Regions from separate parts of the Dietzia lutea genome, predicted to be linked through region 2. Evidence: riboswitches for the same ligand, from Rfam matches in the RefSeq annotation. Region 2 holds a riboswitch; the other holds the start of a gene.
The links. A riboswitch is a leader RNA that binds a small molecule or an ion and turns the genes downstream of it on or off. The one in region 2 is predicted to bind cyclic di-AMP.
Positions count from the first base shown of each region.

Region 1 (6,653 bases), 460 kb from region 2:
GGGGCCGGTCCTGGCCCGGGGTACTCGGCACCCTCACGGCGGAGGAGGACCTGGATCCGGCGGACGCCCGGTGGGCGATGTCGCGGATCATGGAGGGCGTCGCGACCGATGCGCAGATCGCCGCGTTCGGCGTGGCCCTGAAGATGAAGGGTGTCACCGGACCCGAGCTCGAGGCGCTCGCCTCGACGATGCTCGACTACTCCCGTCGCGTGCCCACGGACCGCGCCTGTGTGGACATCGTGGGCACCGGCGGCGACCGGCAGGGCACCGTGAACATCTCGACGATGTCGTCGTTGGTGGTCAGCGCGTGTGGTGTGCCCGTCGTCAAGCACGGCAACCGGGCGGCGTCCTCCAAGAGCGGAGGGGCTGACGTCCTCGAGGCGCTCGGCGTGGCCATCGATCTCGGGCCCGAGGACGTGGGGCGTTGTCTCGACGAGGTGGGGGTGGCCTTCTGCTTCGCCCCCGTGTTCCACCCCGCTCTACGCTTTGCCGCGACTCCGCGCCGGGAGATCGGCATCCCGACCGTGTTCAATATCCTGGGCCCGTTGACGAACCCGGCCGCCCCGGCGGCGAATCTCATCGGGTGCGCCTTCGAGAATCTCATCTCGGTGATGGCCGAGGTGTTCGCGCTGCGCGGCCGGTCGGCTCTGGTCGTCCGCGGTGCCGACGGGCTGGACGAGATCACGATGACCGGTCCGACCCGAGTCCTGCGGGTGGCCGACGGTCACGTGGACGAGGACCGGATCGAGCCCGCGGACTTCGGGATGAGTACGTGCTCGATCGAGGAACTGCGCGGCGGCGACGGGGTGCACAACGCCGGGGTCGCCCGGGACCTCCTGGCGGGGAAGACCGGCCCGGTGCGTGACGCGGTGTTGCTCAATTCCGCGGCGGCGCTCGTGGCGTTCGACGGTCTCGACAGGGACGCGGACCTGGTGGCCGCGATGCGTGCGGCCGTGGACCGGGCGGCGACGGCGATCGACGACGGCGAGGCGGCGCGCCTGCTCGAGAAGTGGGTCGGTTTCAGCGCGAACCGGTGAGTCAGGCCTGGCGGTGATCGGCGGCCGCGCGTTCGGCCCGGTCCGCCCAGTCCGTCAGGGTGTGCGCACCTCCGAGGGGGAGCGTCCAGCAGCCGTCGACCGAGACGATGCGGGTCTGCGTGGAGTCGATCCACCGATGCACATTCCGGATCTGGGCCCGGGTCGCCCCGGCGAACGGCCCCGGCGCGGGCCGCACGGTGGAGGCGGCGGCCCGTAACCCGTCGATGACCGGCATCGGCGCGGCTCCGGGTGGAACCGTGCCGGATCCGGCGAGCCGGCCGTGGCGGACGACCGCCACCGCCCAGGCCCGTCGGGGTGCGGGTTGGACGAGGACGATCTCAGCGAGCGCGGCGGTCGCGGCCAGTTCCTGTCGGCGGGCGAGTACCCGGATGAGGGCGGCGGTCCTGTCGCGCAGTCGTGCCCCGCGCTCGAAGGCCCCGCCGGCGGCGAGCCGGTCGATCTGCTCGACGAGCGCGTGCAGCGGACCCGAGTCCCGCCCGTCGGCGAGCGCCGCCCAGAGCTCGGGCCTGGGCCGACCGCCGAACGCCCCGAGGAGGTCCTCCCAAGCGGCGCGCGCGTCCTCGGTGCGGCGGAACGGTCCGATCGCCGTGGGGTCGTCCGGGACCCTGACGATCGTCGGACGGCTGGCGCGGCCGGTGGGAGGGGAGAGCCACCAGCCTCGGCGGGGGCTGCGTGACCGTCTGTTGAACGGTGGCTGCAGTGAGTCGATGAGTTGTTCCTCGACCGTCCACGCCTCGAGGAGGTGGGCGCACGGCACAGCGTCCACCGAGGCGGCCAGGCCGACCATGGTGCGCATCCGTCCGCGGGTGTCCCCGCCGGAGTAATAGGAACGCGCGCGACGACGCACCGAGCCGGATGAGCCGACGTACAGCGGCCCGCCGGCCTCGTCGCGGAATACGTAGGCCCCGGGGCCGTCGGTGAGCGACTCGGTGAGGGTCGCGCGACGTCGGATCTCGGGAGCCAGGCGGCCGTCGTACGCCAGCAGCTCCGAGAGGGTGGACACCCCGCAGTCGCCCACCCGCGAGATGAGGGCGTGCAGCACGTCCACCGTGGCACGTGCGTCCTGCAGGGCGCGGTGATTGGGCTCGACCGTGGCGCCCAGGTGCGCGGCCAGCACCCCGAGCCGGTGCCCACGCGTCTCGCCTCGGTGGAGCACCCGCCGGGCGAGTGCGAGGGTGCACACGGACGGGGGATCCGGCCAACGGTGGCCCGTTGCGGCCGCGGCGGCGCGGAGGAAGCCGAGGTCGAACCGGGCGTTGTGCGCCACCAGGACCGCCCCGCGCGAGAACTCGAGGAACGTCGCCATCACCTCGCCGAGGGACGGTGCCCCGACGAGGTCCTCGGGGGCGATCCCCGTCAGTCTGCTGATGTGCCCCGGCAGCACGCCGTCGATCGAGACGAAGGTGGACAGCTCCGCCTGCACCTCGCCTCCCCGGACCCGGACGGCGCCGATCTCGGTGATCTCGTCGCCGCCCGGCCTGGTGCCGGTGGTCTCGAGGTCGACGACGACGAAGGTCACCTCGGACAGCAGCGGCTCGAGCTCGTCGAACGCGGCCTGCACGCCGACGGGTGCCGGTGAGGTGGGTGGGGGCATGGCGGAGACGGTAGCGGCGGGGTCCGACACCGCTGTCCGCGGCCGGTGGCCGTCACGGACCGGGGGAGTGTGTCGTACCCGGTTCCTAGGGTGCGCTCCAGGACGCCAGCCGCGGGGCCGGATCGCGGCTCGATAACGAACGGGCAACACGCCCAGGACGGAATGTGAGGTAGATCATGGTGTCGATGGATTGCACTCGCTGCCCGATGGGGCCGGGGAACTGTGAAGGCTGCGTCGTCTCGCTACTTCTCGGCGAGAAGGGCCAGGTAGACGAGCTTTCTCCGGAGTCCTGCGGGTATGTCCTCGACCCGGAGGTGCGGACGGCGATCGACGTCCTCCGGGCCGCGGGAATGGTGACATCGATCGACATCCTGGCCGCGGAAACCGCCGCGTGAGCGGGGAACTGGACTTCGGCGAGACAGTTTCGTAACCTTTTCGAGACCTCGGAAGTCATTCCCCGCCCGCCGGTGGGGAGCCGGGGTCACGCCTAAGCGCCCGAGGGCGCGCCGGGGAACCACGTTCCACTGGGGTGAATCGCTCGACGACCGCGAGGTCGGCCAGCGTAGGACAGACTTCCGTGTCCGAACCCGTCAGCTAACCCGGTCGGTGCCGCAGGAAGAAAGAGGAAAGTCTCTCGTGGGAGCCCACAGCATCAAGACCAGCTCGACCGGCCGCCGCGTGGCCGCCGTCGGACTGCTCGCCGCCGGAGCCGCTGTCGCGGGCTCCGGGACCGCATTCGCCGCGCCCGTGACCGTCGACGTCCCCGTCGAGCTGCGGCTGCCGGGTGTTCCGGCCCAGGTCACCATCGACGTCCCGGAGGGCATCGCGCTTCCGGCCGGCCTCCAGCAGGCCGCCCAGGCAGCCCCGGCCGCTCCGGTCGAGTTCGCCACCCCGGCGCCCGAGATCTCCACCGGCCAGCGCGTCCTCGACGCGGCCACCACCCGTGTCGGCTCGCCCTACGTCTGGGGTGCGACCGGCCCCAGCTCGTTCGACTGCTCCGGCCTGACCTCGTGGGCCTACAAGGAGGCGGGGATCTCGATCCCGCGCACGAGCCAGGCCCAGATCGGCGGCGGCACCCAGGTGGCCAAGTCCGACCTGCAGCCCGGTGACATCGTCGCCTTCTACAGCGGCGCGAGCCACGTCGGCATCTACGCGGGCAACGGTCAGGTCGTCCACGCCCCGTACTCCGGCACCTCCGTGAGCTACGCGCCGGTGGACTCCATGCCGTTCTACGGCGCCACCCGCTACTACTGAGGCGGGTCGGCTCTCCGACCCTCACACACCCCGCCCGTGACCGGTCACGTACCGGCCCCGGGCGGGGTGTGTCGTATGTAACATCCCTTCTCGGGTGCCGGATGCCTCATAGGCGTCAGAAGCCACCCCGCCCCAGGCCCACCCCGGACCCGAGAGACCGACGTCAGCAGATGAAGCCCCGTCCCCGCGCGAACATGGTCGCTGCCGCCGTGGCGGTCGTGGTGCTCCTGGACGTCGCTGCCGCCACTGCTCCGCCTACCGCGACTGCGCAGCCCACCGTCACGGCCCAGCCCACCGTTCCCGTCGACGCCCCCACGACGATCCCGGCCCCCGCGGCCGATCCGTCCCCCGCCAGGAGTGGGAGAGCGGCCGATGTGCAGCCCTCCGCCTCGCCCGGGGCTCCCGAGGGCCCGGTGTCCGGTGCGGGCGAGGACCTGGCCGAGTTGGCGCGGCTGTCCGAGGAGGCCGGGGCTCTCGGTGAGGAACTCCACCTGGCCCGTGCGGAACTCGCCCGCGCCGAGCGGGAGCGGGATCGCCTCGAGCGGGCCGCCGGGACAGCCGCCGGTCGAGCCGCGGTGGCCGACGGTGCGGCCGTGCGGGATCAGTCCCTCGTCGACCACCTCGCCGCCATGAGGTACCGAGGCGGCGACCCGGGCGCGACCAGGGCCGCGGTTCTCGCCGAGAGCCCGCGAGACCTCGTGCAGAGATTGGACGCCCTACGCCGGCTGTCCGGCGCCACCACGAGCGCACTGGACGCCTCGCGGGCGGCCTCCGAGACGGCCGCACGCCTCCGGGATGACGCCACAAGGACCGCCGACGCGGCACGGGCCTCCGCTCGCGCGGCGCGAGAGCGCGCCGATCATCTCGACCGGCGCATGGCCGAGATGCGCGAACTCATGGACGAGGTACGTCGCCGCGTGGACTCCCTGACGGACGGGCAGCGGGCCCTGTGGGTCGGCGGGCCGGTGATGCCCGCCGGATACATCGCCCCGCCCGTGGACGACACAAACTCGGCCGCGCTCCGCGTGGCGCTGACCCGACTGGGCGCTCCGTACTCGTGGGGCGCCACCGGTCCCGAGGAGTTCGACTGCTCCGGGCTCATGGTGTGGTCGTACGCCAGGGAGGGCAAGACCCTGCCACGATCGAGCCAGGCGCAGGCGGTCGCCGGGGCACCCGTGGCGATGCGGGACGCCCGACCCGGTGACCTGGTCATCTACTACCCGGAGGCGACCCACGTGGGGATGTACGCCGGGGACGGCCTGGTGCTGCACGCCCCGACCTACGGCGTCCCCGTCAGGCTCGAGAGGGTCGACGCGATGCCGATCCACTCGATCCGGCGGTACTGACCGCGCGCGAGCGGCCCGGTGACGTTCCGGGGCGCAGGATGGCGCCGGGTCGCGCTGGCCCGGTGAGGGCGCTGTGGCAGGCTCGGGGTCGATGACCAAGACCCTGCTGATCACCAACGACTACCCGCCGCGCCCCGGCGGGATCCAGTCCTATCTCGAGACGTACCTGAGCCACCTCGATCCCGCGGAGGTCGCGGTCCTCGCGTCGACGTTCCGCGGTGCCGAGTCCGCCGAATACGACGCGTCCAGGCCCTATCTCGTGGAGCGCGTGCCCACCGAGATGCTGCTGCCGACGCCGGACCTCGCGGCCCGGGCGCGCCGCCTCGCCTCGGATTTCGGCGCGACGACGATCTGGTTCGGGGCGGCCGCCCCGCTCGCGGCCATGGTCCCGGTCCTGCGTGACGGTCCCGTGGAGCGGATCGTCGCGAGCACCCACGGGCACGAGGTGGGATGGTCGATGCTCCCCGGGTCGCGTCAGGTCCTGCGCGTGATCGGGGAATCGACCGACGCGATCACCTACGTCAGTGACTACACGCGTAGGCGGTTCGCCGCCGCCTTCGGCCCGCGAGCCCGGCTGGTGCGCCAACCGGGTGGCGTCGACACGGAGCGGTTCCGTCCGGACCCCGTCAGGCGCCGGGCCATCCGTGACCGCTACGGGGTCGCGGACCGCGACGTGATCGTGTGCCTGTCCCGCCTCGTTCCGCGGAAGGGGCAGGACGCGCTCATCCGCGCGATGCCGGAGATCGCACGGCGGGTGCCGGGAGCCGTCCTCGTCGTCGTCGGCGGGGGACCTTACAGGCGGACGCTCGAGGGGCTCGCGCGCCGGTACGGCGTGGCGGACCGGGTCATCTTCACCGGCCGGATACCCGCGGACGAGATCGTCGACCACCACCGCATGGCCGACGTCTTCGCGATGCCGTGCCGCACGCGCGGCGGCGGGCTGGACGTCGAGGGACTGGGGATCGTCTACCTCGAGGCGTCGGCGTGTGGTGTGCCGGTGGTGGCGGGGCGCAGCGGGGGAGCACCGGAGACGGTCCGGGACGGGCGGACCGGGCTCGTGGTGGACGGGACCTCGCGGCGCGAGATCGTCGACGCGGTGGCCGGGCTGCTCGAGGACCGTCCGCGTGCGTCCTCGATGGGGCTGAGCGGCCGCCGCTGGGTCCTCGAGAACTGGCGGTGGGAGGACCTGGCGCGGGACATGGAACGCGTGCTCTCGGGGGAGTGACCCGCGAGAGCACGCGTCCGGCCCGCCGGGCTGTCAGGCGTAGAGCGCCTCGATCTGCTCGGCGTACTTCTGGTGCACCACGTTGCGCTTGACCTTGAGCGACGCGGTGAGCTCACCGGTCTCCTCGGTGAACTGGTCCGGCAGGACGTGGTACTTCTTGATCGACTCCGAGTGCG
Region 1 covers NZ_CP015449.1:1,424,108-1,430,760, forward strand. The annotation lists gene trpD (anthranilate phosphoribosyltransferase) at 1-1,037, shown strand, start outside; gene A6035_RS06425 (DEDD exonuclease domain-containing protein) at 1,039-2,652, opposite strand; gene A6035_RS06430 (hypothetical protein) at 2,829-3,047, shown strand; cyclic di-AMP (ydaO/yuaA leader) riboswitch at 3,127-3,276, shown strand; gene A6035_RS06435 (C40 family peptidase) at 3,289-3,906, shown strand; gene A6035_RS06440 (NlpC/P60 family protein) at 4,077-5,252, shown strand; gene A6035_RS06445 (glycosyltransferase family 4 protein) at 5,344-6,477, shown strand; gene A6035_RS06450 (AMP-dependent synthetase/ligase) at 6,511-6,653, opposite strand, start outside.
Region 1: it holds a riboswitch for cyclic di-AMP, as region 2 does, so the genes downstream of both, A6035_RS06435 (C40 family peptidase) here and A6035_RS04330 (transglycosylase family protein) in region 2, are expected to answer to the same signal.

Region 2 (6,653 bases):
ACCCTGACCTTCCGGGACCCGGCCACGTTCGAACCGACCGGCACCGTCACCGTCACCTCGGGCGGCACCCCGGTGCCACAGCTCAACGAGTTGGAGTGCGTGGACGGCGACGTCCTGGCGAACGTGTGGATGACCGACGAGATCATCCGGATCGATCCCGCCACAGGCGAGGTCACGGCGATCCACGACGCCGCACAGCTCGGCCGGCCCCGACCCGCGAACCCGGACGCCGTGCTCAACGGGATCGCATCGCTGCCGGGCTCGGAGAACCTCCTGGTCACCGGCAAGCTGTGGCCGCAGATGTACGAGGTGCGACTCGTTGGGTGAGCGCCCCCGGGGAGCAGCACGACGGGCCGCCGCCTCCGCCGGGCGGGGGGTGCGCCGGATCTTCCACGCCGACGGCGCGGACCGTTCGGGCCTGGCGCCGCTGAGTTACGTCACCGTCGCGAACTTCGCGTGTGACGCCATCCTCGCGGTCGCCCTCGCCAACACTCTGTTCTTCTCGGCGGCGACCGCGGAGTCGCGCGGCAACGTCGCGCTGTACCTGCTGGTGACGGTCGCCCCGTTCGCGCTGATCGCGCCGGTCATCGGCCCGGCCCTCGACCGCCTTCGCAGTGGCCGTCGGCTCACCGTCTCGCTGACGTTCACGCTGCGTGCGGTGCTCGCGGTGATCCTCGGCCTGAACTTCGACACCTGGCTGCTGTACCCGCTCGCGCTGGGCATGTTGGTGCTGTCCAAGACGTTCGGCGTGGTCAAGGCCTCCATCACCCCGCACGTGCTGCCCCCGGCGCTGGACCTGGTCCGGACCAACTCCCGCCTGACGGTACTGGGGCACGTCGGCGGCAGCGTCGTCGCCGGTGCCGCCGCGGGCGCCGTGGCGTGGCTCTGGGACTCCCCCACCGCACTGTGGCTGCTCGCCGCGGTCGCCCTGGTGGCCGCGTACGTCTCCATGACGATCCCCGCGCACGCCGAGGCGTCGGAGGACGATGAATCCGCCACCCTGTGGTCAGGACACGGTGGGTCGGTGGGAAGTGGCCTGCGCGCCGTGCTCACCCGACCGCTCGGCAGGAACGTCCTGGCGAATCTCTGGGCGGTCGCGCTGGTGCGGTTCATGACGGGGTTCCTCACCCTGTATCTGGCGTTCGTCGCCAAGGCGCAGGAGGACACGTCCGCCCTCGAGCAGGCGGGGCTGCTCGCGATCGCCGGCGCGGCCGGCGGACTGGGCACCTTCGCCGGCAACGCGGTCGGCGCCCGGCTGCCGCTGGGGCGCCCGGGCCGGATCGCGAGCACGGCGGCGGGGGCGGCGCTGGCCACGGCCGTCGTCGCGGCGTTCCTCGGCACCCTCTGGGTCGCGGCCGTCCTGGCGCTGGTGGCCGCGGTGTGCAGCGCACTGGGCAAGGTGGCGCTGGACGCGTCCATCCAGACCGACATCCCCGACGCCGCCCGGTCGTCGGCGTTCGGCCGGTCCGAGACCGCGTTGCAGCTGGCGTGGGTCGCGGGCGGGGCGCTGGGGGTGCTGTTGCCGCCGGACTTCACGATCGGGTTCTCGGTGATCGCCTCGGTAGGCGCCCTCCTGCTCACCCAGTCGCTGCTCACCGCCCGCGGCTCCACCCTCGTCCCCGGTCTGGGTGGCAACCGGCCGCGGTTCCCGGGCGGGCCGCGCGACCCGGGTGCGCTCGGTGGCCACCTGCTCGGCAGAATGAAGGGGTGAGTCCCCACAGCGATGCCCCGTCGACCGGCCCCCGCGTCCGCCCCGTCACCTGGGCGATCCTGGCATGGATGATCATCATGATCGCGGCGATCGTCGGCGCGTGGCAGGGGTCGGAGTCCCGCTACGGGGCGCTGCCCGAGATCACCGTCGCCACCGACCGCGGGCAGGAGAAGGTCTTACCGTTCACCGCGACCGACCTGGACGGCAACACGTACACCAACCCGGTCGGCGAGTTCCACGTGCAGGACGAGCACACGTTGACGGTCCGGCTGCCCGGCGAGCTGCGGTCCGCGACGATGGACGTCTACGAGGTCCGCGCCGACGGGGTGCGCGACTACACGGTCGAGGCCGACGGCCCGGGCCAGCTCCTCGTGCCCGTGACCACCCAGGAGGAGGGCCGCATCGAGGGTCTGGCCATCCGGGCGGTGGCGATCGTCTACGCCGCGGACGGCTCGGAGTCGATCCTCAACGGTGAGTGGTCGGTCGGCTTCACCTACGAGGACTGACCCACCGAACGCACGGGGTCCCGACCGACCGGAGCCACCGGCTCGACCGGCCCGGCAGCCCGCTCACCGTGGCCCGCCCCGCGCACCGGCTCGTGGCCCGCCCCGTCGCTCTACCGGGATCAGGCGTCCAGCTCGCGCGCGACCGCGCGCAGAACCGAGGCCACGCGGCTCGAGATCTTGTGGTCCGGCCGGTGACCGCGGCGCAACTCCGGCTGAACGGTCGACTCGAGCACCTTGATCATGTCCTCGACCATCCCGTGCAGCTCGTCGGGCGAGCGCCTGGGTCCGCCGCGCGGGGTGCGCTCCTCGGCGACGGTCGGCTCGTCGTGCACCACCACGCGCAGCGCCTGGGGACCGCGGCGTCCGGAGACCATGTCGAACTCCACACGCTGACGGGGACGCAGGGTCTCCACGCCGGCGGGGAGCGCGTCCGCGCGTACGTAGACGTCCTCGCCGCCCTCCTGGGACAGGAAGCCGAACCCCTTCTCCGCGTCGTACCACTTGACCTTGCCGCTGGGCACCGCGAACCACCTTCCGTCCCGGGCGCGCACGGGCGCGACCGACAACTCCACTGACGACCAGAGACTACCCTCGTGCGCGTTGGTGACGACTGCGAGGCGAGCGGTACCCTCCCCTGTGTGACCTCCGACGATCGACGCCCGGCCGACGACCCCTGGACACCCGACGCGCCCGCCCCCGGTGACGCGCACGCGCCCGCGAGACCGCGTCGCCGCGGGCTGTTCGTGGCCGCGCTGATCATCTTCGCGATCGGAGTCGTCTTCACGATCGCCGCCGCACTGACGCCGTTCGTGCTCGATCGTGACGCTCCGACGATCCTCTACCTCGGCGCGATGTTCTTCACGCCGGTGGGCTTCCTGCTGGGTCTCGCGTACGCCATCCTGGGGTCGCGGCCGCCCAGGGTGTGACCAATCCCACCCATTCGGTAACAACCCAGGTAACGAGCAGATAACAGCGAGTGATCCCCGCTCGGGCGACCTCCTTTTATTTCGAAATGGTGACGATCCGGCATCGAACCGCTACTGTTCCGTAGCAGACTCGTCAGCGAGTCGGCATCGGCCGCACCCACCGAACCCCGCCCTGCGGCCGACGCCACTGTGACCATTACCCGGGCGGGGACGGGGGACCCGACAGGGCCCACGACGGGCCCGGCGACCGCAGGTCGCCTTGGGGTGAAGCCGCCGACGGCGGCCGGACGCACTCGTTTCCGAACCCGACAGCTCACCTCGTAGGCACAGAGTGAAAAGGACTGACGCGTACATGACCTCGTACACCGGACGCCACCGCGCCGCCACCCCCTCCTCCGCGCCCAAGAACGCCGTCAAGGTCGTGCTCGCCGGCACCGCCTTCTCCGCCGCGGGCCTGGCCCTCGCGCCGGCCGCCAACGCCGCGCCCGACTCCGACTGGGACCGCCTGGCCCAGTGTGAGTCCGGCGGCAACTGGGCCATCAACACCGGCAACGGCTACCAGGGCGGCCTGCAGTTCTCGCCGAGCACCTGGGCCGCCTACGGCGGCACGCAGTACGCGCCGACGGCCAACCAGGCCACGCGCGAGCAGCAGATCGCGATCGCCGAGAAGACCCTCGCCGGCCAGGGCTGGGGCGCCTGGCCCGCCTGCTCGGCCAAGCTGGGCCTGAACTCCGCCCCCACCCCGCGTGACCTGTCGACCCCGACGCCGGCCCCCGCCCCGCGCCCGCACGCCGATACGGCCGCCCAGGCCGCGCCGGCCGAGGTCAGCGCCGCCGATCACGTGGCCACCCTCAAGACGTTCGCCGAGAGCCGCGGTGTCTTCCTCCCGATCACCGAGGGCTACGAGGCCAACAAGGCCGCCGTCGACGCCGCCTATGCGGGCAACCAGGACCTGGTGGACGGCTTCGTCGCCACCTACCTGGCCAACTGACACCGGCGACACCCGCCGAGCGGTCCCCGGACCACGAGAAGGGCCGCCACCCCCTACAGGGAGTGGCGGCCCTTCTCGCGTTCCCCGGCGCGCCGCCGGAGGTCGGATCTCAGGCGACCCAGGGCGCGCCGTTGATCTCGGTGTACGGGTGGATGTACCCGAGCCGCTCCTGCGGGAGCGGGAAGGTCTCCTGCCCGAACGGCGACAGGCCTCCCGCGACCAGCGCGGCGAGCTCGGTGACCGGGTGCTCGCCGTACGAGGCGTCGGGCCAACCCGGGTTGTCATAGGTCAGATTCTTCTTGGCAGCCACGCCTGTATTCTCTCACCTCCGACCCGATTCGGCAGCAGGTGGGTCGATTCCCACGCGGACCGGTTCTCACGGCCGCCGCGGTCTCACTAGGCTGGGACGGATCATGCCGAGCTCCCGAGCCACCTCCCGCGGCGCCGCCTCCCGCGCCGCCGCCGACGCACCGGACTTCCCCGCCTGGCTTGCCGGGTTGTCCGACGATGCCCTCGTGCGCGTGTGCGAGCTGCGCCCGGACGTGGCCACTCCCCCGCCCGCGTCGCTGGACGTGTTGGCGTCGCGCCTGCGGTTGCCGGCGTCCACCGCGCGGGCGGTGGGGACGCTGTCCTGGCCGGAGCTGCTCGTGTCGGCCGCGGCCGCCGCGGCCGGCGCCGATTCCGGGGCCGTACCGCTGGGCGCGGTGTCGGGGCGACTGGGTGTCGACGACGACGAGCCCGTCTTCCACGCCGCCGTGGCCCGTCTCCGCGAACTCGCGTTGATCTGGGGCGAGGAGGGCTCGGCGCGGATGGTGCCCGTCACGGCGGTGGCGGTCCGGTCGGCTCCCGTGGTGGCCCCTCATCCGGGCGAACCCGCCGGGGCCGATCTCGAGGCGGCGTGGGGCGGACTGTCCTCCGCGGCGGCGGGGGTCCTCGAGGCCATCGCCCGCGGGCGCGTCCCGGCCGGAGCGCTGGGGCCCGGCGCGTCGGGGTCCGTGCGCGCGGCCGCGGTCGAACTCGCCGAGGCGGGTCTGGCGGAGCTCACCGGTGACGATGACGCCGAGCGGGTCGTGCCCCGCGCCCACGCCCTCGACCGCGCGCGCCACGGGGCCCGCGCGGACGGCTCGACGCTGCTCCACCCCCCGGCCTGGGCGACGCCCCGCGCCGGGGCGGGCGCCGGGCGGGCCCGCGAGGTGGACGCCTCCGGCGGGGTGGCGGCCCTCGACCTGCTCCACCGCTGCGACTCGGTGCTGGCGGCGCTCTCGATCGCCCCGGCGGCCACCCTCAAAGCCGGCGGCGTGGGGGTCCGCGAGTTGCGCCGGGTGGCGCGCGCGGCCGGGCTCGAGGAGGCCGAGCTGCCCCTGCTGCTCGAGGTCCTCGCGGCCGCCGGGCTCATCGCGGTCGGCGACGCCGAGGTCGGAGACGTCGACTACGACTCGGTGTGGGCGCCCACCGAGGCCGCGGACGTGTGGTCGGCGCGCGAGCCCGCTCGCCGCTGGGCGGAGCTGGTCGTGGCGTGGTGGTCGATGCCGCGCACGCCGTGGCGCGTCGGCTCCGAACTCGAGGGCGGCGGGACCCTGCCCGCGCTGGGCGAGCCCGTCGGCCCGCCCGGACCGACCGAACGCGGCCGTGTCCTGAAGGCGCTGGCCGCCCTGGACCCCGCGGCCGAACCCGCCGACGCCCTGCTGCCCGAGGTGGTGCGCTGGTCGGCGCCGGTGTGGTTCTCGCGCGCGGGTGCGCGGCCCGTCTCGGAGACCGTCGCCGAGGCGCGACGGATGGGACTCGTCGTCGGGACCGTGGCCACCTCGGCCGCCCGCCACCTGGTCGACGCCACCCACGGCGCGGGGGGCTCTGGCGCGGGTGTCTCCGGCGACTCCGGCGGCGCGGTCGTCGAGGACCTCGAACCGATCCTCACCGCCGCGTTGCCCGACCCGGTGTCGGAGGTCATCGTCCAGGCGGACCTGACGATCCTCGCCCCCGGCCCCCTCACCCCGGAGCTGGCGGCGGAGTTCGCCCTCCTCGCCGACGTCGAGTCCGCCGGCGCCGCCACCACCTACCGCGTCACCGAGACGTCCCTGCGCCGCGCGCTCGACGCCGGACGCACGGCCGCGGGCATCCGCGAGATGCTCGCCCGCACGTCCGTCACCCCGGTCCCGCAGTCACTGGACTACCTCATCGAGGACGTCGCCCGCCGCCACGGGCGCCTGCGGGTAGGCACCGCCCTGTCGTTCATCCGCTGCGACGATCCGTCCCTCGTCGCGCAGGTCCTCGGCTCGCCGGTGGCGGAGAGCGCCGCACTGCGCTCGGTCGCGCCCACCGTCCTGGTCTCCCAGGCCCGGCCGCTCGACCTGGTCGAGGCGCTGCGCGCGCACGGGTTCGCCCCCGTCGTGGAGGACACGTCCGGCGCGGTCGTCGCGCTGTCCCGGCCGGCCGCCCGCGTCCGCGAGTCCCGCACCACCCGGGCGCCCCGCGTCCCGACCCGCGCGCCCACCACCTCCGAGCTGCGGGCGGCGGTCGCG
Region 2 covers NZ_CP015449.1:964,291-970,943, reverse strand. The annotation lists gene A6035_RS04355 (glutaminyl-peptide cyclotransferase) at 1-327, shown strand, start outside; gene A6035_RS04350 (MFS transporter) at 320-1,711, shown strand; gene A6035_RS04345 (DUF2771 family protein) at 1,708-2,217, shown strand; gene A6035_RS19145 (cold-shock protein) at 2,337-2,738, opposite strand; gene A6035_RS04335 (hypothetical protein) at 2,856-3,143, shown strand; cyclic di-AMP (ydaO/yuaA leader) riboswitch at 3,325-3,484, shown strand; gene A6035_RS04330 (transglycosylase family protein) at 3,496-4,134, shown strand; gene A6035_RS04325 (hypothetical protein) at 4,244-4,444, opposite strand; gene A6035_RS04320 (helicase-associated domain-containing protein) at 4,548-6,653, shown strand, end outside.